DNA from 3 places in the Pseudarthrobacter sp. RHLT3-21 genome. Region 3 is predicted to be linked to each of the others. Evidence: riboswitches for the same ligand, from Rfam matches in the RefSeq annotation. Region 3 holds a riboswitch; each other region holds the start of a gene.
The links. Region 3 has a riboswitch for S-adenosylmethionine ahead of metX (homoserine O-acetyltransferase MetX). Riboswitches for the same ligand answer to the same signal wherever they lie in the genome.
Positions count from the first base shown of each region.

Region 1: another riboswitch for S-adenosylmethionine. It lies ahead of AC50YA_RS00985 (aminotransferase class V-fold PLP-dependent enzyme); the one in region 3 lies ahead of metX (homoserine O-acetyltransferase MetX).
Region 2: another riboswitch for S-adenosylmethionine. It lies ahead of AC50YA_RS12680 (DUF1737 domain-containing protein); the one in region 3 lies ahead of metX (homoserine O-acetyltransferase MetX).

Region 1 covers NZ_JBWZCI010000001.1:212,865-219,740, forward strand. The annotation lists gene AC50YA_RS00975 (metal-dependent transcriptional regulator) at 1-296, opposite strand, end outside; gene AC50YA_RS00980 (class I SAM-dependent methyltransferase) at 328-1,086, opposite strand; gene AC50YA_RS00985 (aminotransferase class V-fold PLP-dependent enzyme) at 1,192-2,631, opposite strand; SAM riboswitch class IV at 2,667-2,780, opposite strand; gene hisN (histidinol-phosphatase) at 2,939-3,751, opposite strand; gene rsgA (ribosome small subunit-dependent GTPase A) at 3,806-4,921, opposite strand; gene aroA (3-phosphoshikimate 1-carboxyvinyltransferase) at 4,905-6,305, opposite strand; gene AC50YA_RS01005 (DoxX family protein) at 6,312-6,848, opposite strand.
Region 2 covers NZ_JBWZCI010000010.1:41,941-48,816, forward strand. The annotation lists gene AC50YA_RS12660 (glutamate--cysteine ligase 2) at 1-660, shown strand, start outside; gene AC50YA_RS12665 (hypothetical protein) at 737-1,348, opposite strand; gene AC50YA_RS12670 (O-succinylhomoserine sulfhydrylase) at 1,512-2,720, opposite strand; gene AC50YA_RS12675 (rhodanese-like domain-containing protein) at 2,717-3,130, opposite strand; gene AC50YA_RS12680 (DUF1737 domain-containing protein) at 3,127-3,384, opposite strand; SAM riboswitch class IV at 3,398-3,513, opposite strand; gene AC50YA_RS12685 (hypothetical protein) at 3,764-4,147, shown strand; gene opgC (OpgC domain-containing protein) at 4,234-6,717, shown strand; gene AC50YA_RS12695 (long-chain-fatty-acid--CoA ligase) at 6,718-6,876, opposite strand, start outside.
Region 3 covers NZ_JBWZCI010000020.1:4,551-11,426, reverse strand. The annotation lists gene AC50YA_RS17525 (zinc-dependent alcohol dehydrogenase family protein) at 1-1,044, opposite strand, end outside; gene AC50YA_RS17520 (MFS transporter) at 1,152-2,534, opposite strand; gene metX (homoserine O-acetyltransferase MetX) at 2,751-3,866, opposite strand; SAM riboswitch class IV at 3,880-3,994, opposite strand; gene AC50YA_RS17510 (bifunctional o-acetylhomoserine/o-acetylserine sulfhydrylase) at 4,063-5,415, opposite strand; gene AC50YA_RS17505 (VOC family protein) at 5,621-6,259, shown strand; gene AC50YA_RS17500 (CPBP family intramembrane glutamic endopeptidase) at 6,386-6,876, opposite strand, start outside.

The DNA.
Region 1 (6,876 bases), on a different contig from region 3:
TCGTCCCAGCTGTAGCCGAGCTCCTGCACGAGGTAGGTCTCAATGAGCCGGTGCCGGCGCACCATGGACAATGCCAGCCGGACCCCGGAGTCCGTCAGGGTGATGGCGCTGTATGGCTTGTGGTCCACCAGGCCCTGGTCCTTGAGTTTTCGGACCATCTCCGAGACCGAGGAATTGGCCACCCCCAGGCGCTGCGCGAGCTGGGAAGACGTGATCGGTTTGTCCTGCCACTCCGTGAAGCCGTAGATGACCTTGACGTAGTCCTCGATCGAGGAGGAGGGCGCGCTGGTCTTCACGCCTCCAAGCCTACCCGGTGGTCCGCGCCCGTCACGCCTTCGTGGCCCGCCACGTCAGCGTCAGGTACGGCAGGCTGATGTCCTCTTCCACGGCGTGCCCCAGAAGCTCGTGCAGGTACCAGTCCAGGTTGGCCAGGACCTTGCTGCGGGTGGCTTCGCCGGCGCGCAGGTAGTAGCTGCGGGACTTCGTCAGTTCCATGATGTCCGCCGTACTGAGGCTGTCTTCCCACCGCGTCACATGGCTTTCGAGGCCTTCAAACTCCGGCCCGACCACCGGGCGGAACCCGGGCTTGTAGACGTCGCCCGCGTGCATGATGCGGGACAACCGGTGGACCCACGGAACGGACGTGTCCAGCTGGTTCCAGATCAGCCCCAGGGTTCCGCCGGGCCGCAGGATCCGCGCCAGCTCGGTGCTCGCCGGCAGCGGATCGCACCAATGCCAGGCCTGCGCAACGCTCACGACGTCGAACGAGGAGTCCGCGAGGCCGGTGGCCTCTGCGGTCCCTTGGGTCGCTGCGGCCGCCGGGTAGTGGGCCTGCAGCTGTCCAAGCATGTCCTGCGACGGGTCCACGGCGGAAACCGCCAGCGCGCGTTCAAGCAGCAGGGCGGTGAACTTGCCGGTCCCGGCACCCACGTCCGCAGCGTCCCTGGCCCCGGCAGGGATCAGCCAGTCCGCTGATTCGGCAGGGTAGCCAGGCCGTACACGCTGGTAATGTTCGCCGCCGTCCTGGAAACTCTGTCCGAGTTCCATGCGGCGTCCGTGCTCAAGCCTGGGGCCACCCCGTGCCACGTGCGGCCTCCTTCAACTGTGCCCGTCGGTATCCTTCGAATTTACCGTATGCGCCGCCGCCGGGTGGGCAGCCGCCAGGTGAGGAACGGGTCAGTCAGTCGTCGGTCAGTCGTCAAGGCACGGGGCGGCGCCGGCGGTGCCCGGCGTGTTGGGCGCCCAGTGCGGGTACGTGCGGGTGTCGTTGGCCGGAACCCAGCGGCCCGCGTCCACCACGTAGTCCCAGCCCAGGCCGCTCCGGCGCAGCTGTTCCAGGCCTGCAAGGAGCCGCTGGGCGTCCTCCAACCGGGAGCCCACACCGAAGCTGGCCCGCAGCGAACCGGAGGGGAGGCCGAGGCGCTTGAGCAGCGGGTGCGCGCAGAAGCGGCCATCCCGCAGGCCAACGCCGTGCTCGGCAGACAGGTAGGCAGCCACCAGCCCGGCGTCATACCCTGCCACGGAGAAGTTCACCACGCCGATGGTGCCGGTCTCGGCGTCCGTGTCCGAGAAGATCTGGTGCACGGTGACGCCGTCGATCTTCCCGAGCCCGTCTACCAGGAATGACCTGATAGCTGCCTCATGGGCATGCCAGCGGTCCTGGTCCAGGGACGCGATGACCTGGGTGGCGCGGGCCAAGGTGGCCGCGCCCAGGACGTTGGGGGAGCCGCCCTCATGCCGGGCCGGACCGGTGGCCCAGCTGACGCCGTCGAGCTTTGCCTCGCGAACGGCGCCGCCGCCGGCCAGGTGGGGAGTTCCGGCGTCGAGCCAGTCGGCGCGGCCCACCAGGACCCCGGAGCCGAAGGGTGCGTAGAGCTTGTGGCCGGAGAAGGCGAGGTAGTCGACGTCGTCGGCGCTGATACTGATGCGCCGGTGCGGCGCGAGCTGCGCGGCGTCCACCACGATCCGCGCGCCGTACTCATGGGCCAGTGCGGCCAAGGCCCTGATCGGGAGGATCTCGCCGGTGACGTTGGACGCCCCCGTGACGGCGAGCAGGCTGACGTTGCCCTGCTCAAGTTCGGCGCGGAGGACCTCGATGGTACCTGCGATTGTGTCCGCGGCGACGACGCTCCGGTGCGGGCCCCCCTGCCAGGGCAGGAGGTTGGCGTGGTGTTCGATGTCCAGGTAGAGGACATCGCCATTCGGCCGCCCGTCCGTCGCTGGCAGGCAACCCGCCAGCAGGTTCAATGAGTCGGTGGTGTTCCGCGTGAAGATGACGGAGTCGTCCGGGCGCCCGCCCACAAAGTCGCGCACGATGTCCCGGGCGTTCTCGTAGACGGAGGTGCTGATCTGCGACGCGTAGCCGGCGCCGCGGTGGACGCTTGCGTAGAACGGCAGGATCTCGTTGAGATAGGCGGACACCACGGAGAGGGCGGGAGCGGATGCGCCGTAGTCCAGGTTTGCATAGCGGACATGACCGCCCTGGATCAGCGGGGCCTGGATTTCCGCGCCGGTGACGGCGGAAAGGGGGCGCCCGGCGATGGCGGCGGCATCGCTGAACAGCGAAGCGGCGTTGGCGGGGGCGGCATTGTTGGGAGAAACAGTGTTGGGGGAGACTGTGGCAGTAGTCACGGAGACCTCACTCTTAAAGGACTCCCGGTACCGGGAATCCGCGCTTGCCGTGTCCGTTCCGGACCGGCCTGGTCGTCACCCGGGGCACCCCACCGCGAATGGAGGGTTGCCGGCCAGCAAACCGGGGTTTAGCGCTGGCACTCGTGACCTGTTAAGAGCGTAGAACATGGGCCGCGGCAAGAAGGAAGCCCGGCCCAATGTTAAGGGCTTTGTTACGCGAGTTTGAGGAATGGCACATTTGTCGAAGATACGACGGCGGGCGCCCCACTTGAGGAGGCGCCCGCCGTCGATAATTCGGTAGAAGTGCCTACAGAAGATCGTCCAGGTCCGGGTTCAGCCGCTTAAGGACCTCTGAGTGCAGGATGGAGTTCGTGGCCAGGGCGTTGCCGCCGAACGGTCCGTCCTGGCCCTCCAGGGAGGTGAACCGGCCGCCGGCTTCCACCACGATGGGCACCAGGGCAGCCATGTCGTACAGGTTCAGTTCCGGCTCGCAGGCGATGTCCACGGAACCTTCGGCCACCATGCAGTAGGACCAGAAATCGCCGTAGGCGCGCGTCCGCCACACGTCCTCGGTCAGGCCCAGGAACTCATCCAGGTTGCCGCGTTCCTTCCAGCCGCCCAGGCTGGAGTAGGACAACGAGGCATCCGAAAGTTTAGCGACGTTCGAGACCCGGAGCCGGGTTGCGGCGGCGAGGGACTTGCCCATGTACGCGCCGGAACCCTTGGCGGCCCACCAGCGCTTGCCCAGTGCCGGCGCGCTGACCACTCCCACCACGGGTTCGCCTTCGTCCACGAGGGCGATCAGTGTGGCCCAAACGGGGACACCGCGGACAAAGTTCTTGGTGCCGTCGATGGGATCAATGATCCAGCGGCGGGAGCCGTGGCCGGAGCTGCCGAATTCCTCGCCCAGCACGGCGTCCCGGGGACGCGAGCGGGAGAGCTGGCCCCGGATGGCTTCCTCTGCGGACTTGTCCGCGTCCGTGACCGGCGTCAGGTCCGGCTTGGTCTCGATGTGGAGGTCCAGTGCTTTGAAGCGGCTCATGGTCTGGTCATCCACGGAATCGGCCAGCACATGGGCAAGGCGCAGGTCATCGTTGTAGCTCGAAGCGGGTTGGATCATGGTTCCAAACTACCGTCTCAGGGCCGCGGGGTTGGGGACGTCGGCGTTCCGCCGCTAGCCGATGCTGCCCAGTTCCTTGGTTTCCTGGCCCACCAGTCGGGGATCAGTACCCAGCAGCCGCCGCAGCGACGCGAGCCGGGACGGGCCGGTGGGGCCCGCGTGGCCGGCCGTCACCCAGGCATCCACTCCGCAGTTGACGGCCGCGGTGTTGTGCTTGCAGCCACGCTCGCAGGCATCCGTGCCCGGCTCCAGGTCCGGGAAGGAGCGCAGGATCCGGTCCGGGTCCACATGGGCCAGGCCAAACGAGCGGATGCCGGGAGTATCGATGATCCAGCTTCCGGCGGGAGCTCCGGTCAGTTTCAGGGCAAGGGCCGACGACGACGTGTGGCGGCCGCGACCGGTCACCGCGTTCACGCCACCGGTAGCCCGTTCGGCCCCCGTGAGCGCGTTGACCATGGTGGATTTGCCCACGCCGGAATGCCCCAGCATCACCGAGACCTTGCCCTCAAGGTATGCGCGGAGCTGCGAAACTGCATCACTGTCCAAACGGGCCGAGAGGCCGTCATCGGAGCGGGCATCGATACCGGAGGCCTCGGAGTCCGACGTGCGGCTGATGATCACCGGGAAGTCCAGGTGTTCGTAGTTGGACAACAGTTCCGCGGGATCCTTGACATCTGCCTTGGTGACGAGCAGCAGCGGCTCAATGCCGGCGTCGTAAGCGGCCACCAGGGCGCGGTCAATGAAGCCGGTGCGCGGCTCCGGGTTCGCGGCGGCCACCACCACCACCAGCTGATCGGCGTTGGCAACCACCGCACGTTCGATCGGATCCGTGTCATCGGCGCTGCGGCGCAGCAGGGTCCTGCGGTCCTGGATCCGGACCAGGCGGGCCAGGGTGTCGGGCTCCCCGGAGACATCGCCTACAAGGGAGACGAAGTCGCCGGCCACCACGGGGGAGCGGCGCAGTTCGCGGGCCCGCGCGGCGATAATGATCCGCTCGTCGCCCGAGTCCTCACCGACGACGGCGGTGTACCGGCCGCGGTCCACGGTGATGATGCGGCCCGTGACGGCGTCGTCGTGGCTGGGGCGGTCCTTCGTGCGCGGCCGGGAGCCCTTTTTGCTGGGTCGGATCCGGACATCGGACTCGTCCCAGGAATCAGTGCTGCGTGCCACCAGTGGGACCTTCCGTGGCGTCATTGGCGGGCGCACCCTGGGCCAGCATGTCGGCCCACATCTGCGGGAATTCCGGCATGGTCTTAGCCGTGGTGGCGATGTCCTGGACCTCGATGCCCGGAACTGCGAGGCCGAGGATGGCGCCCGCGGTGGCCATCCGGTGGTCCGCGTAGCTGTGGACGACGCCGGCGTGCAGCTTTGCCGGGCGGATCACCAGGCCGTCGCTGGTCTCTTCCGCGTCGCCGCCGAGGCGGTTGATTTCGGTGACCAGCGCGGCCAGCCGGTCCGTTTCGTGGCCGCGAAGGTGCGCGATGCCCGTCAGCCGTGAAGGTCCGCTGGCCAGGGCGCAGAGGGCCGCCACGGTGGGGGCGAGTTCGCTGGTTTCGTCAAAAACCGCACCCATGATCTCTGGCCCGCCGATGACGGTCAGGACCCCGTCAGCCAGGCTGACGTCCGCGCCCATCTCCGCCAGGATGCTGCGCCAGAGATCTCCCACCTGCGTGGTGCCGGTGGGCCAGTCCGGGATGCGGACGGTGCCGCCGGAGGCCAACGCTGCTGCCAAAAACGGGCCGGCGTTGGAGAGGTCCTGCTCAATGCGCTGATCAAAGGCGCGGATGGGACCGGGTGCCACCACCCAGTGGTTCGGTACAGAATCGTCCACTGCCACGCCGACGCCGCGAAGTACGGCCACGGTCATGTTGATGTGGTCCAGGCTCGGCACCGGTTTGCCCACATGCTCCAAGTGGAGCCCCTCGGTGAACCGGGCGCCGACCAGCAGGAGGGCCGAGACGAACTGGGATGACGCGCTGGCGTCGATCACCAGGTGGCCGCCCCGGACTTCCCCGGTGCCTTCAACGGTGAACGGCAGCGACGAGGGGGTCCCGCCGTCGTCCGCGGTCAGGGCCACCCCGAGAGCCTTCAGGGCCTCGATGATGGTGCCCATCGGACGCTTCCGGGCGTGGGGGTCGCCGTCGAACACGCTCACGCCGTTGCGCAGTGCCGCCAGCGGCGGAACAAAACGCATCACTGTTCCGGCGAGGCCGCAATCGATGTGCGTCGTCGACGACGGCGCCTCCTGGCTCAGGGGCGTGACCTCAAGGTCCGGCCCGAAGGCGCCGTCGCCGGGCACTTCCGTGATGGTGGCTCCCAGCTGACGGAGGGCCTCGATCATCAGTGCGGAGTCCCTGGAATGCAGGGGTGCGCGGAGACGGGACGGCCCGTCAGCCAGCGCGGCCAGGACCAGGAACCTGTTGGTCAGGGACTTTGAACCAGGCACCGTGACGGTGGCATTGATGGGCCTGCTGGCGAAGGGTGCCGGCCAGTGCGGAACGGTGTCGGTGGAGATGTGGGAGTCCGTGGCTGCGGGCGGGGTGGAACCGGTCATCCGTCCTTACTCCCCCGTTGCGTGATCCACGGCGCGGCGCACGGCCTTGTCCGCCTTGTGGAGCTTTTGGCCGGTGGTCTTCCGGGCACCCGCAGCAGTCTTCCGGGCGTCCGCAGCGAGGTGCTCGGCACGCCAGGCCAGGCCCGGCTTGCCGGCGGTGTCCACGGAGGCGAGCAGGGCGCCCCCGCTGAGGGAAATGTTCTTGAGCAGCTGGTTCCGGCGGGCCTGGCGGCCTTCCTTGGTGCTGATGTCCGCGCTGCGCCACTCGACAAAGGTGTTAAGGAGGGAGATAACGGTCAGCAGAGATGCCGAGAGGCGGCTGAACTTGCCCAGGCCGAACAGTACGCCGGCACCCACCTGCGTTCCGCCGATCACCCGTGCCAGCATCTTCTCGTCGGCCTGGAACGGCAGTGACGCGGCCGCCTTCTGCAGGAGCGGCGAGAGCTGGGTGGCGGTGTCATCGGCGTTCTTCAGCTTGTCCAGTCCGGCGACGACGAAACTGGAAGCCAGCATGGGGCGGGCGAGAGTACGGACAAAGGACATGGATTTCCTCCTGGCTGGACGAACCGCA
Region 2 (6,876 bases), on a different contig from region 3:
ATTTTCACCACCCTGTCCACGTACCGGCGGGTGGTGACACGGCTGCTGGACAGCGGGGTGCTGCTGGACGAGGGCATGATCTACTTCGATGCGCGCCTGTCCCGGAACCACCCCACCGTCGAAGTCCGCGTGGCCGATGTCTGTCTGCGGGCCGAGGATGCGGCACTGATTGGCGTGCTGGTCCGGGCCTTGGTGGAATCGGCCAGCCGGGAGTGGCGGGAAGGCGTGGAACCCGCTCCCGTTCCCACGGTCCTGTTGCGCATGGCCGCCTGGCAGGCCAGCAACTGCGGGCTGCGCGGCCACCTACTGGACTTCGGCAGCTTCCGGCCGGCACCGGCGGAGGAAGTTGTGGAAGCGCTGGTGGATTACCTTGAGCCCGTGCTGGCCGAACAGGAGGAGCTGGACCTGGTCCGGAACGGCGTCCGGGACATCCTGGCGCAGGGGACCGGCTCGGAGCTGCAGCGCCAGGTGCGGGATGCGGCAATGGAGGAAACAGGGTGCGACGACGGCGGGCTGGGTGCCGTCGTCGCGCACGCCGTGCGGACCACCATGCGCGGGTCTGGCGGTGCTGACGGTGCGGACACCGACGCCGACGCTGACCCCGACAGCGATGCCGGACCGAAAGCTGTGCCGGTGCTGCTGCGGGTGCGCCAGTCCTGACGCACCTCGCCGAGATGGCACTTCACGGCAGTGCGCGAGTGCGCGCGAGATCAACTGCCGCGAACTGAAGCGGCGCCTAGATCTGCTCCGGACCTCCGGACAGGTCAATTGATTCTTTGTGGAAGCACAGGTAAATGCCGACGGCCTGCTCCACCAGATAGAACACGAAGGGCGGTATGTCCTTCTTGGCCATAAGAATCGCACCGAATACGGGGGCGCTTGCGGCGGCGGTCACCCCCACCCACCGATTCACGGGCGTGCGAAGCAGGGCAGTTCCGAGCGCGCCCAGCGCAGCAACATGGAGACTGGAGAAGACCAGAAACGGCCAGGCAGGGCCGCGCCGGTAAGCGAACCGCTCGAGGTCTGAGGCGCGGCCTGCGACCGTGGCAATGAACAAGGGCGCGCCGACGAGCAAGGCCGTCGCGGCAGCCGCCGGCAGCTTTTTCGAGAGGCCGGGCCGAAGCGCCTGCGCGAACGCCGCGAAGCCGAAGGGCACGGCTGCAGTGCCGGCTGCGGTCAGGAACTGCCCCGTGACCCAGATCCGTCGGGAGCGCTGCAGCATGTCCAATCGTGCTGCAGGATCCGTCGTCGTGTAGACACGCGGCACTGGGGAAATACCGATTCCCCAGACAAGCGTTCCTGCGACGACGACCGCGCCGGCATGACGATACGGATGGTTCCTGCCCATGGCTGACTCTTCTTGTCTGAGCGGCCGCACTGTCGGAGGACAAGGTGCGTATGGCCCCGAAGCTACGCTTGTACACACGAGCCGTCAACGTGTTCCCGCCTGGCTTTCATCAATGCGGTGGTGTCGGACTCGTCGAAATCACTGTGCGTATCGTGGCAGGAGGCTAGATCCGCTTGAGCGCCTGTTCCAGGTCACCGATGAGGTCCTCCACGTCCTCCAGGCCCACCGACAGCCGCACCACACCGTCGCTGAGCCCGATGGCGGCGCGGCCCTCGGGACCCATGGCGCGGTGCGTGGTGGTGGCCGGATGCGTGATGAGGGACTTGGCGTCGCCCAGGTTGTTGGAGATGTCGATGATCCGCAAGGCGTCCAACAGCGCAAAGGCGGCGTCCTTGCCCGAGCGGTCAGCCGTCGTCGCAAGTTCCAGTGTGAGGACGGTGCCGCCGGCCTTCATCTGCTTGGCGGCGAGCTGGTACTGAGGGTGTGACTTGAGCAGCGGGTACTTGACCCAGCTGACGGCCGGCTGCTGTTCAAGCCATTGGGCCAGCCGCAGCGCAGAGGCGGAGGAATGGTTCACACGCAGCGCCATGGTCTCCAGGCCCTTGGTGAGCACCCAGGCGTTGAACGCGGAGAGCGCCGGGCCGGTGTGCCGCATGAGTTGCTTGACCGGACCGTCAATGAACTCCTTGGTGCCCAGGATGGCGCCGCCCAGGACGCGTCCCTGGCCGTCGATGTGCTTGGTGCCGGAGTACACAATCACGTCCGCGCCCAGCTGGCCGCAGCGCTGCAGCAGCGGAGTGGCAAAGACATTGTCGACGACGACGGTGGCCCCGGCGGCGTGCGCCAGCTCGCTGACCGCGGCGATGTCCACGATTTCCTGCATCGGGTTGGACGGCGATTCGAAGAACACTGCGGTGGTGGGCTCCGACAGTGCAGCAGCCCACTGCTCGAGGTCCGGGCCGTCAACAAACACGGTTTCCACGCCCCAGCGCGGCAGGATCTCGTTCAGGATCACAAAGCAGGAGCCGAACAGTGAGCGCGCGGCAACCACCCGGTCCCCGGCAGCCAGCAGGGCACCCAGGGCGGTGAAGACCGCTGACATGCCCGACGCCGTCGCAAAGCACGCCTCGGTGCCTTCGAGCAGGCGGAGGCGTTCCTGGAAAGTGGCCACGGACGGGTTGCCGTACCGGGAGTAAACGAAGCGTTCGTCCTCGCCGGTGAAGGCACGCTCGGCGGCGGCAGCGGACTCGTAGACGAAGCCCGAGTTCAGGAAGACCGGCTCGGTGGTTTCCTGGAAGTTGGTGCGGTCCAGCCCTCCGCGGACCGCCTGCGTCTCGGCGCTCCAGCCGGCGGCGTCTTCGTTGAAGGTCACTTGGCTATTCCCAGGTTGGTGGGCAGGCCGCGGTTTTTCCAGCCGTTGACAGTGCGCTCGCCGTAGCGGTCCGGCTCGCCCTCGAAACCCTCCAGGACGTTGTAGGAGGTGAAACCGGCCTGCGTCGCGGCGATGGCGGCGGCTGCAGAGCGCTGGCCCGAGCGGCAGAGGAATACCAGTTCCGTGCCGTCGTCCTCCGGCGCCTGCTGCGTCAGGTCGCTAAGGAAATCCGGGTTGGGGATGCCGCCGGGGAACGTCCACGGGATGAACAGGGGATCGTTTTCGGTGGCCTTGGTGTCAGGGATACCGATGTGGGCCCATTCGCCTTCGGTGCGGACGTCCACCAGAATGGCGCCCTGCTCGAGTTTGGCCCAAGCCTCCTGTGGCGTGAGGTCGCCGGCGTAGCTCACGCGTGGCCCTCGCCGTCGAAATCGAGGTCTTCCACGGCGGAGGCGACGGCGGCGTCAGCGGTGGCGATGGCCGACGGGAGGATGAGTGCCTGCGCAACAATCACAACGCCTCCGTTGAACGTTGCGGCCGGGCTGCCGTGCAGGACATACCCTTCGGCCAGGGCAGTGGAAATCCGTTCACAGAAAGACCTGTCATCCGGCCCGGTGACAAGCCGGTACGACAGTTTCTCTTCAGGGGCGGGTGCGTCAGACACGACGGAACTCCTTCTTTCACGCTTGCAGCTCGAGTGGGTCGATATGCCGAGTATTCACCTGAGGCACCCCGCCGCGAAAGGGAGGGTTGCCGACCGGCCAGTCAGGGCTTGGCGCCGGTTCTCATTACTCCCCAAAAACGTAACACTCGCCCCGCCCCGCCGCACCGCCGCCGTCGTCATCTTCCGTAACCAACGCGTGCTTCCGTAACCCCGCCGTGCTTCCGTAACCCCGGCGCTGACGGGACAATCGGGTCATGGGAAAATTCGGGGGCCTTCGCTGACGGGCGCCTGGGCGCGCGTTTTGGCCGTGGGGCTGTGTGCCATGCCGGTACTGGTGGGGGCGACAAGCTGCCGGAACATTTTCGCGCCGCCGCCCTGCATGCCACCTGAGTTTTCCGTCTCGCCTGCCGCCGCGAAACCCGGCGACCAGGTCACCGTCAGTGCCCCAGACGCCACCTGCGATGCCCGCTACGGCGCCGACTCACGGGTCCAAGTGACGGTCACGGACGCGGCCGGCATCGCGTTGCTGGAGGAACTGGCTCCCATGTCCGACGACGGCGCGTTCACTTTTGTATTCACGGTTCCGGCCGGGTGGGCGGCCGGGAATGTCGCTGTTTCCGCCTACCCATATGGCTTGGACTGGTGCGACGATACCGGAGTGAACAACAGGGTGGCGCACGGGCCGCCGGAACTGGTCCGGGTTTCGTGTGCGGAACGGGTGGCGCCGCTGGTGGTGCTTGGACCTGAGACTAAGCAGGGCTGATCCGGACCAAAGGCTGAGGCAGATAGAGTTGGCAGAGGCACCGGCCACCGTCTTTGAAGCAGCCGTTCTTGGGGGATTACACCAGTATGCCAACAGCCACTGCACCGACCCACAATGCCAGCCATGCCGGCTCTGCCGGGCGGACCCGGCTGCGGGCCGCCGCCGTGCTCCTGCTCGCCGTCCTGCTGGCTGTGCTGGCGATGGGACTTACCGCCGGTACCGCCCGCGCCGCCAGCACAGCTCCGGAGCCGGAAAAGCCGCTGCTGGGCGCGGTCCTTGAATGGGGCGAGGATTCGGCGGCCAGCTTTGCCGAGCGGCTGGGAGCGACGCCGGCCCTGTTGGGTCATGACATTTCCATCCCCTTCCGGTCCTCGGAATCCACCGCTATCCGGCAGTTCCTGGACCAAGCTGCGGCCTTGGGCTCCCATGCCATGCTCACCGTCAAACCCACAGTTCCGCTGGAGCAGATTGATGACGCCGCGGCCCGGTCTTTTGCCGCCGAGATCACCAGGATTTTGGTGGGCTTCCGGGGCCAGGTGCTGGTCCGCTTCGCCCCGGACATGAACGGGAGCTGGCTTGACTGGGGGCAACAGCCGGCAGCCTACCGGTCCGCCTTTAGGGCAGTGGCTGCGGAGTTTAAGGAAACGAACGACGCCGGCACCGTGATGGTGTGGGAACCCTACCTTGGGCGGGACTACCCCTTTGGCCGGAACCGCAATGCCCCCGCTGCCGGCAGCGACGGCTTTGCCCTGTTGGACACCAACGGCGACGGCACCTGGGACGGCACCGACGGGGCCTATGCGCCCTACTATCCCGGGGACGATGCCGTGGAATGGGTGGGGCTGTCCGCCTACCATGACGACACCGCCGGTACGGCCGCCGTCAATACCGTGGCTGCCCCCGGGGAACTGGCTGGGATGCTGACCGGAGCCGGCAACGAGGACTTCTACGCCACGTACGTGGAGCAACGGGACAAGCCGTTCCTCCTGCAGACCGCAGCCTTCTACAGCCCCGCTGCCGGCGGCGCCGCGGAGGCCGACATCAAACGGGCCTGGTGGGATCAGACGCTCGAAGCGGCGACGTCCGGGCGGTTCGGCAAGACCGCTGCCGTGGTCTGGGACGAACGGACCAGCACCCGGGACACCGGCGTGGCCAGCATCGACTGGACCATCACGGGAAACGCCGATTTGTCTGCAGCCGCACGTGCCCGGTTGAACGCGTCCGGCCTCGTCACGGGTCCGGTCACTGAAATCGTCTCCGGCCAGGAGTACGCCCAGGCCAACACCCTGACCGGCGCGGCCGCCTGGAGCGTGGGCGCGGCCCTGCTCATCCTCCTCATCGCCCTGTGGCAGGTCCCGCGGAGGGTGACGGCCGTGGCTGCCTGGGGTTACAACGACCCGTCAAACCGGGATTCCCGCGTGGACCTGCTGCGCGGGGCAGCCATCGTGTTTGTGGTGGTGAACCATCTGGGCCTGACGTCCCTCTTCCAGCTCCTGACCCAGGAAACGGTGGGTTTCGTCTCGGGCGCGGAGCTGTTTGTGCTGTTCTCCGGTCTGGTGGTGGGTATGGTCTACGGGCCGCGGGTCAAGGACGACTTCGGCACGGTGGTGGACCTGACGTCGCGGCGGGCGGGCAAGCTCTATGTCACCGCTTTAGTGGTACTGGTGGGCATTTTCCTGGTTTCCCTGTTACCCATCTTCCAGACGGATCCCCTCACCACCTACACCGACCAGGGAACAGGTGGGGCTGGCCATGCTGCGGCCGGCCGGACCTACAACCTGTATGCCGGCATGGAATCGCTCTTTCAGTTCCCCGTACCGCCCCAGGTCCTTCCGGCCATCCTGCTCCTGCAGTTCGGGCCGTGGCAGTTCAATGTGATGGGCCTGTACGTTGTCCTGCTGCTGGTCAGCCCGCTGATCCTCGCCGCCCTGAACCGCGGCTGGACTCTGTGGGTGCTGGCGGCAACCCTGGGCGTCTACGCAGTGGGCACAGCAACCCGGACCCGGCTGCTGCCTTCGCAGTTCGAGGATTCGTTTCCGCTGCTGGTGTGGCAGGTGCTTTTTGTGATCGGCCTGGTGGCTGGTTTCCACCGGCGGAAAATCGTCGTGTGGCTCTCGGCGCACACTTGGGCGGTGGCAGCCTGCTGCGGGGCTGCCATGGTTTTCGCGTTCCTGTCGTGGGGCAACCCCTACCTTGCCAACGGGTTTGACCTCCGGCTGGCCGTCATCCCGGATTCCCTGTACCGGACCATGTACGACTCCTTCTTTGCCCGCACGTACCTGGCGCCGGGACGGCTGCTGAACGTCCTGGTCCTGGTGGTAGCGGCCTATGCGTTCCTCACGGCCTACTGGAAGCCTGCCGAGCGTGCCCTCGGATGGTTCCTCATCCCGCTGGGCCGGGCCACGCTCTACGTCTTTGTTATCCACGTCGTCCTCATCGCCGTGGTCGCCAATATCCCGGCCCTGCAGCAGGGCGACATCCTTCTCAATACGGCCGCCTACGTCGTGATCCTGGGGCTCCTGTGGGTCATGGTCCGGACGCGCTTCCTGTTCCGCATCATTCCCACCTGATCACCCTGTTGGAGTATCGGCGGCGCTGTACCGGGCGGTGAGTTCGCGCTTGAGGACCTTGCCGCTGGGACCGGTGGGGAATTCGGTGACCAGGGTGATGATCCGCGGATACTTATAGGCCGCCAATTCCGCCGCGGCGAAGTCCCGCAGCTCATCAAT
Region 3 (6,876 bases):
TTTGGTGTCCGTGTGCAGCAGCTCCACCGGCAGCTTTCCCTGCCTCCAGTAATTGAGGAAAAGCGGAATATCGCGTTCCGGCACGGCGTCGCCCATATAGGAACCCAGCAGGCGCTTGCCCGCCCCGGCGAACTGCAGGGCCGGGACGGTCAGCTTCGCGGATGGGTGCGGCAGGCCCACGGATACCACCGCACCCCCTCGTGTCACGAGCTCCAGGCACGAGGCAATCACCCGGGCTGAGCCCACGGCTTCGATGGCAACGTCCACACCGTCCCCCGTGGCCCGGGCAATCAGTGAGGCGGCCTCCTCGGGGGTGCCTGCGGCTGTGGCGCCACAGCCGCGGGCCAGTTGGTGCTTGCCCGTATTCGGGTCAATGGCGATCACGGCCGACGCGCCGGCGACGGCCGCAGCCATCACCGCGGACAGCCCCACGGCTCCCAGCCCGAAGACTGCCACGGACTGCCCGGCCGTCACCGCAGCCGTGTTAAGCACGGCGCCCATTCCAGTGAGCACCGCGCACCCGAACATGGCCGCCACAGTGTCCGGGACGTCGTCGTCAATAGCCACCACGGACTCGCGCGCCACCACGGCATAGTCGGCGAAGGCCGAGACGCCCAGATGGTGGTTGATCCGCCCGCCCTCCGGGGTGCGGAGCAAGGCATCGCCGTGCAGCAGGTCGCCGGAGCTGTTGACTTCGGCGGCGCGGTGGCAGAGCGCGGGCCGGCCGGCGGAGCAGGCCCGGCACTTCCCACAGCTCGGCACAAAAACAAGCACCACGTGGTCCCCCGCTTTGATGTCCTTAACGCCCTCGCCCACGGCGTCGACGCGGCCTACTGCCTCATGCCCCAGTGCCATGGGGAGGGGCCGGACGCGGGAGCCGTCCACGACGGACAGGTCGGAGTGGCAGAGGCTGGAGTACTTGATGGTGACGCCCAGTTCACCGGCACGGGGTTCGGGACGGTCCAGCTCCTGCACCACCAGGGGCTTTGCGTCGGTGTAGCTGGTGCCGGGCGGGACGGTGGAGTAAAGAACTGCTGCTCGCATGGAAGTTCCTGACCTTCGGGGTAAAGGGGCTGGCGTGCTGCTGCCCGGACCTGCATGCGCGGGTCCGGGCAGCAGCTATGCGCTGGTGTTGCCGCGTCCTGGCGGGCCTACTTCCTGGCGGCCGCCAGGAGATCGGCGGTGCCCTGGGCGTCAGCGGCGTCGACGTCGTGCAATGAGATGCCGCGGGTTTCCTTAAGGAAGAACACGGAGACCGCTGTCACGATGCAGGCAGCCAGCAGGTAGAGAGCCACCGGAGTGGAGGATCCGAAGCTGGCCAGGAGCGAGCTGGCGATGATCGGTGCCAGCGAACCTGCCACAATCGACGTCACCTGGTAGCCGAGCGAAACGCCCGAATACCGCATCCGGGTGGGGAACATCTCCGCCATGATTGACGGCTGTCCCGCGTACATCAGTGCGTGAAAAAGCAGGCCGATGGTGATCGCGGCCAGGATGACGAGGTCGTTGGCGGTGTCCATCATCGGGAAAGCGAAGAAGCCCCAGGTTCCACCGAGGACCGCACCGGCGATGTACACAGGCCGGCGGCCAAAAGCATCGGACATCTTGCCGACGAGCGGGACAGCGCATAAGTGGATGAAGTGCGCCACCAGCAGGAGCAGCAGGATCCGGGAGGTGTCCGTCTCGACCACAACTTTGAGGTAGGTGATGGAGAACGTGACCACGAGGTAATAGAGGATGTTCTCCGCGAACCGCAGGCCCATGGCCGTAAAGACGCCCCGGGGGTAGCGGCGGAAGACTTCCCCGACGCCGTAGCCCTTCTTCTCGACAGTGACTTCCTTACGCGCCTCCAGGAATATCGGTGCGTCCTGGACCTTGGTGCGGATGTAGTAGCCGATCACCACGATCACGGCAGAGAGCCAGAACGCCACCCGCCAGCCCCAGCCGAGGAAGTCAGCGGAAGAGAGGGTGGAGGACAAGGTGAACAACACGCCCGTGGCAAGGAGGTTGCCCATCGGGACGGCAGACTGTGGCCAGCTTGACCAGAATCCGCGCGACTTGTTCGGGCTGTGTTCGGCCACGAGAAGAACCGCGCCTCCCCATTCACCGCCGACAGCGAAGCCCTGCACGAAGCGCAGGAGCACGAGCAACGCCGGCGCCCAGTAGCCGATCTGCGCGAAGCTGGGCAGGCAGCCCATCAGGAAAGTGGAGACGCCCACCAGGATGATGCTCAGCTGCAGGAGCTGCTTCCGGCCGAACTTGTCACCGAAGTGTCCGAAGACAATCCCGCCGATGGGTCTGGCGACGAATCCCACCGCATACGTGACAAACGCTGCAATGATGCCATCCAGTTCCGTTCCGGAATTGGGGAAGAACATTTTGCCAAAGACCAGGGTGGCTGCGGAGGCGTAGAGAAAAAACTCGTACCACTCAACCACGGTGCCGGCCATGGAAGCCGTGACGACTTTTTTCAGGCCTGAGGTCTTGACATCGGTTTCCACTGCTCGCCTTGCGGCGGAGTTATCCGTGCTCATGCGTGAACTCCTTCGGCGTCTCCATCGACACCACTGGGGACCAGACGTTGGCGGCCATGCATGACGTTCACCACGACGCGCCGGGTCCCACGAGTATGGACTGGCGACGGGTCATGCTCAACGACGAAAAGCGCAGAACCTATCTGCATTTATGCACATGTGCCCTGTCCGGCTCTATCCGGGCTGGGTTCCGGCTCTGTCCCGGCCCTGTCCGGCTCAGTCGGCGAGATGCCGCCGGAGCTGGGCGCCGAGCTGGCCGATCTCGGTCAGGAAACCGTCGTGGCCGATCGGAGCCGCAATAACGTGGACGTCCACGTCGCCCGGGAGCGCGTCAGCCAGCTCACGGGACTGCGACGGGAAGTACAGCCGGTCACTATCCACGGCGGCCACGAAGAACCTGGCGGTGGCACGGCCCAAGGCCTCATTCAGCGAGCCCCGCCCGCGGCAGACATCGTGGCTCATCAGGGCGTCGGTGATGGCGATGTAGCTGTTGGCATCAAAGCGCCGCACCAGTTTTTGGCCCTGGTGGTCCAGGTAGCTTTCCACCTGGTAGCGGCCCCGCTCCCCCAGCGCCGCCGCCTGGAACGGCGATTCCGGGTGCTGGGCCGACCGGCCGAAGCGGCCATCGAATTCCTCTGCGGAGCGGTAGGTGATGTGCGCAATGCGCCGGGCCAGGGCCAGGCCGTCCTCCGGCAGCGGACCGCCGTAGTAGTCGCCGTCGTTGAAATTGGTGTCCTGGCGGATGGCGAGCGTCTGCGCCTGGGCGAACGCGATCTGTTCGGCCGTGCTGGCGGCACCGATCGAGATGACGGCGCAACGCTGTACACGTTCCGGGTAGGTGACCGCCCATTCCAGGGCCCGTGCGCCGCCCATGGAGCCGCCCAGCACGGCATACCAGCTCGGGATGCCCAGCTGGTCAGCCAGCCTGGCCTCAGCCGCTGTTGTATCCCGCAGTGTCACCAGAGGAAAACGGGACCCCCACGGCGTGCCGTCCGGGGCAACCGAGGACGGCCCGGTGGAGCCGTAGCAGCCGCCCACAATGTTGATGGAGACCACAAAGAACCGGTCCGTGTCCACCGGCGCCCCGGGTCCGGCCAGCTGTTCCCACCAGCCGGGCTCGTCACTATCGCCCCGTGTCACGTGCGTGCTGCCGGTCAGGGCATGCTCAATCAGGACGGCGTTGGAGCCGTCCGCGTTGAGGGTGCCCCACGTTTCATAGCCGAGGGTGACATCCGGGAGGTACCCGCCGGCCTCGAGCTCGAGGCCACCAATGCTGGCGTAACGGACCACACCGTTACCGGGGGCTGCAGTTCGGGAAATCGTAATCGTCATGGCAAGGACCTTTTCTACGCGCTTGCCCACCGTCAATTGACCGGCAGGCCAGGTCCTCACCCGGGGCACCCCGCCGCGAAAGAGGGTTGCCGGCCAGCAAGCCGGGGCTGTCGCTGGCACTCATGACCTGCTTCGAGTGTACGAACAGCCCCGGTCCATTGCTAAGCGTGTGACTGGTTGTGACTTTGCGGGGGCCTTACTTCCCCTGGCCTGCCGCGTCTTTGTTAGGCTCCGCCGCGCCCTTGGCCGCCCGGAAGCCGGCTTCAAGGTCGGCGAGGATGTCATCGATGTGTTCGATGCCCACGGACAGGCGGACCAGTCCCGGAGTGACCCCGGCGATGGCCTGCTGCTCGGGCGAGAGCTGGCTGTGCGTGGTTGATGCCGGGTGGATCACCAGTGAACGGACGTCCCCGATGTTGGCCACATGGGAGTGCAGCTCCAGGGCATCCACGAAGCGCTTCCCGGCCTCTGCGCCGCCGGCCAGGTTGAACGCGACCACCGCACCGGTGCCTTTGGGGCCGTATTTGCGGCCGCGCTCGTACCACGGGCTGGAGGGCAGCCCGGCATAGGCGACGGATTCGACGTCGTCCCTTGCCTCAAGCCACTCCGCGACGTTGACGGCATTGGCCACGTGCCGTTCCACCCGCAGGCTCAGCGTCTCCAGGCCCTGGGCGATGAGGAAGGCGTTGAAGGGTGACACTGCCGAGCCGAGGTCGCGCAGCAGCTGGACGCGGGCCTTGAGGATGTAGGACAGGTTGGCGCCGAGGGCTCCGCCGGCCCCAAGGTCACGGGCGTAGACCAGCCCGTTGTAGGTGGGGTCCGGGGTGTTGAAGCCCGGGAACCGTTCCGGGTCCGCGCCGAAGTCGAAGTTACCCGAGTCCACAATCACCCCGGCAATGGCAGATCCGTGCCCGCCGAGATACTTGGTGGCGGAGTGGACCACAATGTCCGCGCCCCATTCGAGCGGGCGGATGAGGTACGGCGTGGAGAGGGTGTTATCCACAACGAGGGGCACGCCGGCGTCGTGGGCGGTCCGGGACACACCCTCGATGTCCAGCACGTCCTGGCGGGGGTTGGAGACCACTTCGGCGAAGAAGAGCTTGGTATTGGGCTGGACAGCATCGCGCCAATGGTCCAGGTTGTCCGGGTCAGCCACAAACGTGACGGAGATGCCGAACTTCTTGAGGGTGTGCGCCAGGAGGTTATACGTCCCGCCGTACAGGCTGGGGCTGGCTACGACGTGGTCACCGGCCTCGGCAATGTTCAGGATGGCAAAGGTTTCAGCGGCCTGTCCCGAACTCAGCAGCAGCGCAGCGAGTCCGCCCTCCAGGCTGGCAATCCGCTGTTCAACAGCGTCCTGCGTGGGGTTGCCGATGCGGGTGTAGATCGGCGCGAGCTCTGCGAGGGCAAACCGGTTGGCGGCGCTTTCAGCGCTCGGGAAGACGAACGACGTCGTCTGGTAAATGGGGAGCGCCCGGGCGCCGGTGGCGCTGTCCGGTTCCTGGCCAGCGTGGATCTGGCGGGTTTCGAAAGACCATCCGTTCGACATTCAATGCTCCTTGACGTGGTGTGGCACTGCTCGGTTGCGTTCAGTGTAGGAAGACTTCCCGGACGGGAACAGGATTGTGACGAACGTGGTCAGTCGGCGGCTTCTTCTCCTACATTCAGGGCGGAATGTCCACTCGTGACGCAACAGGAATCCGGTAAGGCTACCCTTAGCTGAGAGCCGGATCACAAAGTGCCAAGATGATGGCATGCGCATGGATCACGTCTCTTACGCCTGTGAACAAGATGGCCTCGTTGCCACCACCGAACGTATTTCGTCCGCCCTCGGCGTTGAAGCCGTGAAGGGTGGAGTGCACCCCCGGTTTGGAACCCGGAACATGATTATTCCCCTCGCCGGCCACAAATACCTGGAAGTTGTGGAGGTCCTGAACCACCCGGCATCGGACAAGGCTCCCTTCGGGCAGGCTGTCCGGGCGCGGTCCGAGGCCGGCGGCGGCTGGATGGGCTGGTGCGTCGAAGTGGACGACCTCGCTCCGTTCGAAGACCGCCTGGGCCGTGCTGCCGTGAACGGCAACCGCAAGTTCCCGGACGGCCGTGAGCTGGTCTGGAAGCAGATCGGCATCCTGGGCCTGATCGCGGACCCGCAGGTCCCGTACATGCTCAAGTGGGAGGGCGACCCCGCCCTGCACCCGTCCAACGCCTATGAGAGCAACGTCAAGATGAGCTGCCTGACCATAGCCGGTTCCGCCGCACGCGTGACGGAATGGCTGGGTGAACCCGTCGAGAAGCCGCTGGAGGATGTGGCCGTTGACTGGGTGGCTCCGCATGGAACCCCTGGCATCCTGTCCGTGACCTTCGAAACCGCTACGGGCGCAGTCACCATCTGATTGCACGTTCAATAGCTTCGGCCGCCATCAGCGGGTGCCAATGATGCCACCCACCGATGGCGGCCGAATCCCTTTAAGGCCGGGCCTGCTTCACTGCGCCTGTGACGCACGGGAACCACGGCTGACCTACCCCAGGCCCACAGCCCGGCCAAAGAGGCTGAAGCCAACGAAGGCCACGAAGTCCAGCAGCGCATGCGCGATGACCAGCGGCATAACCCGTTTGGTCCTGGTGTAAAGCCAGGCGAACACCACACCCATCACTGCGTTGCCGATGAACGGCCCGAAGCCTTGGTACAGGTGGTAGCTGCCGCGGAGCATCGAGCTCGTGAAGATGGCCAGGGGCATGCTCCAGCCGAACTTGCCGAAGCGGTCCAGGAGATAGCCCACCACGATGACCTCCTCCACCACGGCGTGCCGCAGCGCGGACAGGATCAGGACGGGAACGGTCCACCAGTACGAGTCGAGTGCGCTGGGGATGATGGCGGTGGTGATCCCCAGGGCACGTCCCGCGGCATAAAGACCCAGTGAAGGAATTCCGATCAGCGCCGCGAGGCCAAAGCCCTGCAGCAGATCGCGGCCCGGCCTGGCGAAGTTGAAGCCCAGCTTCCGGAATGCCG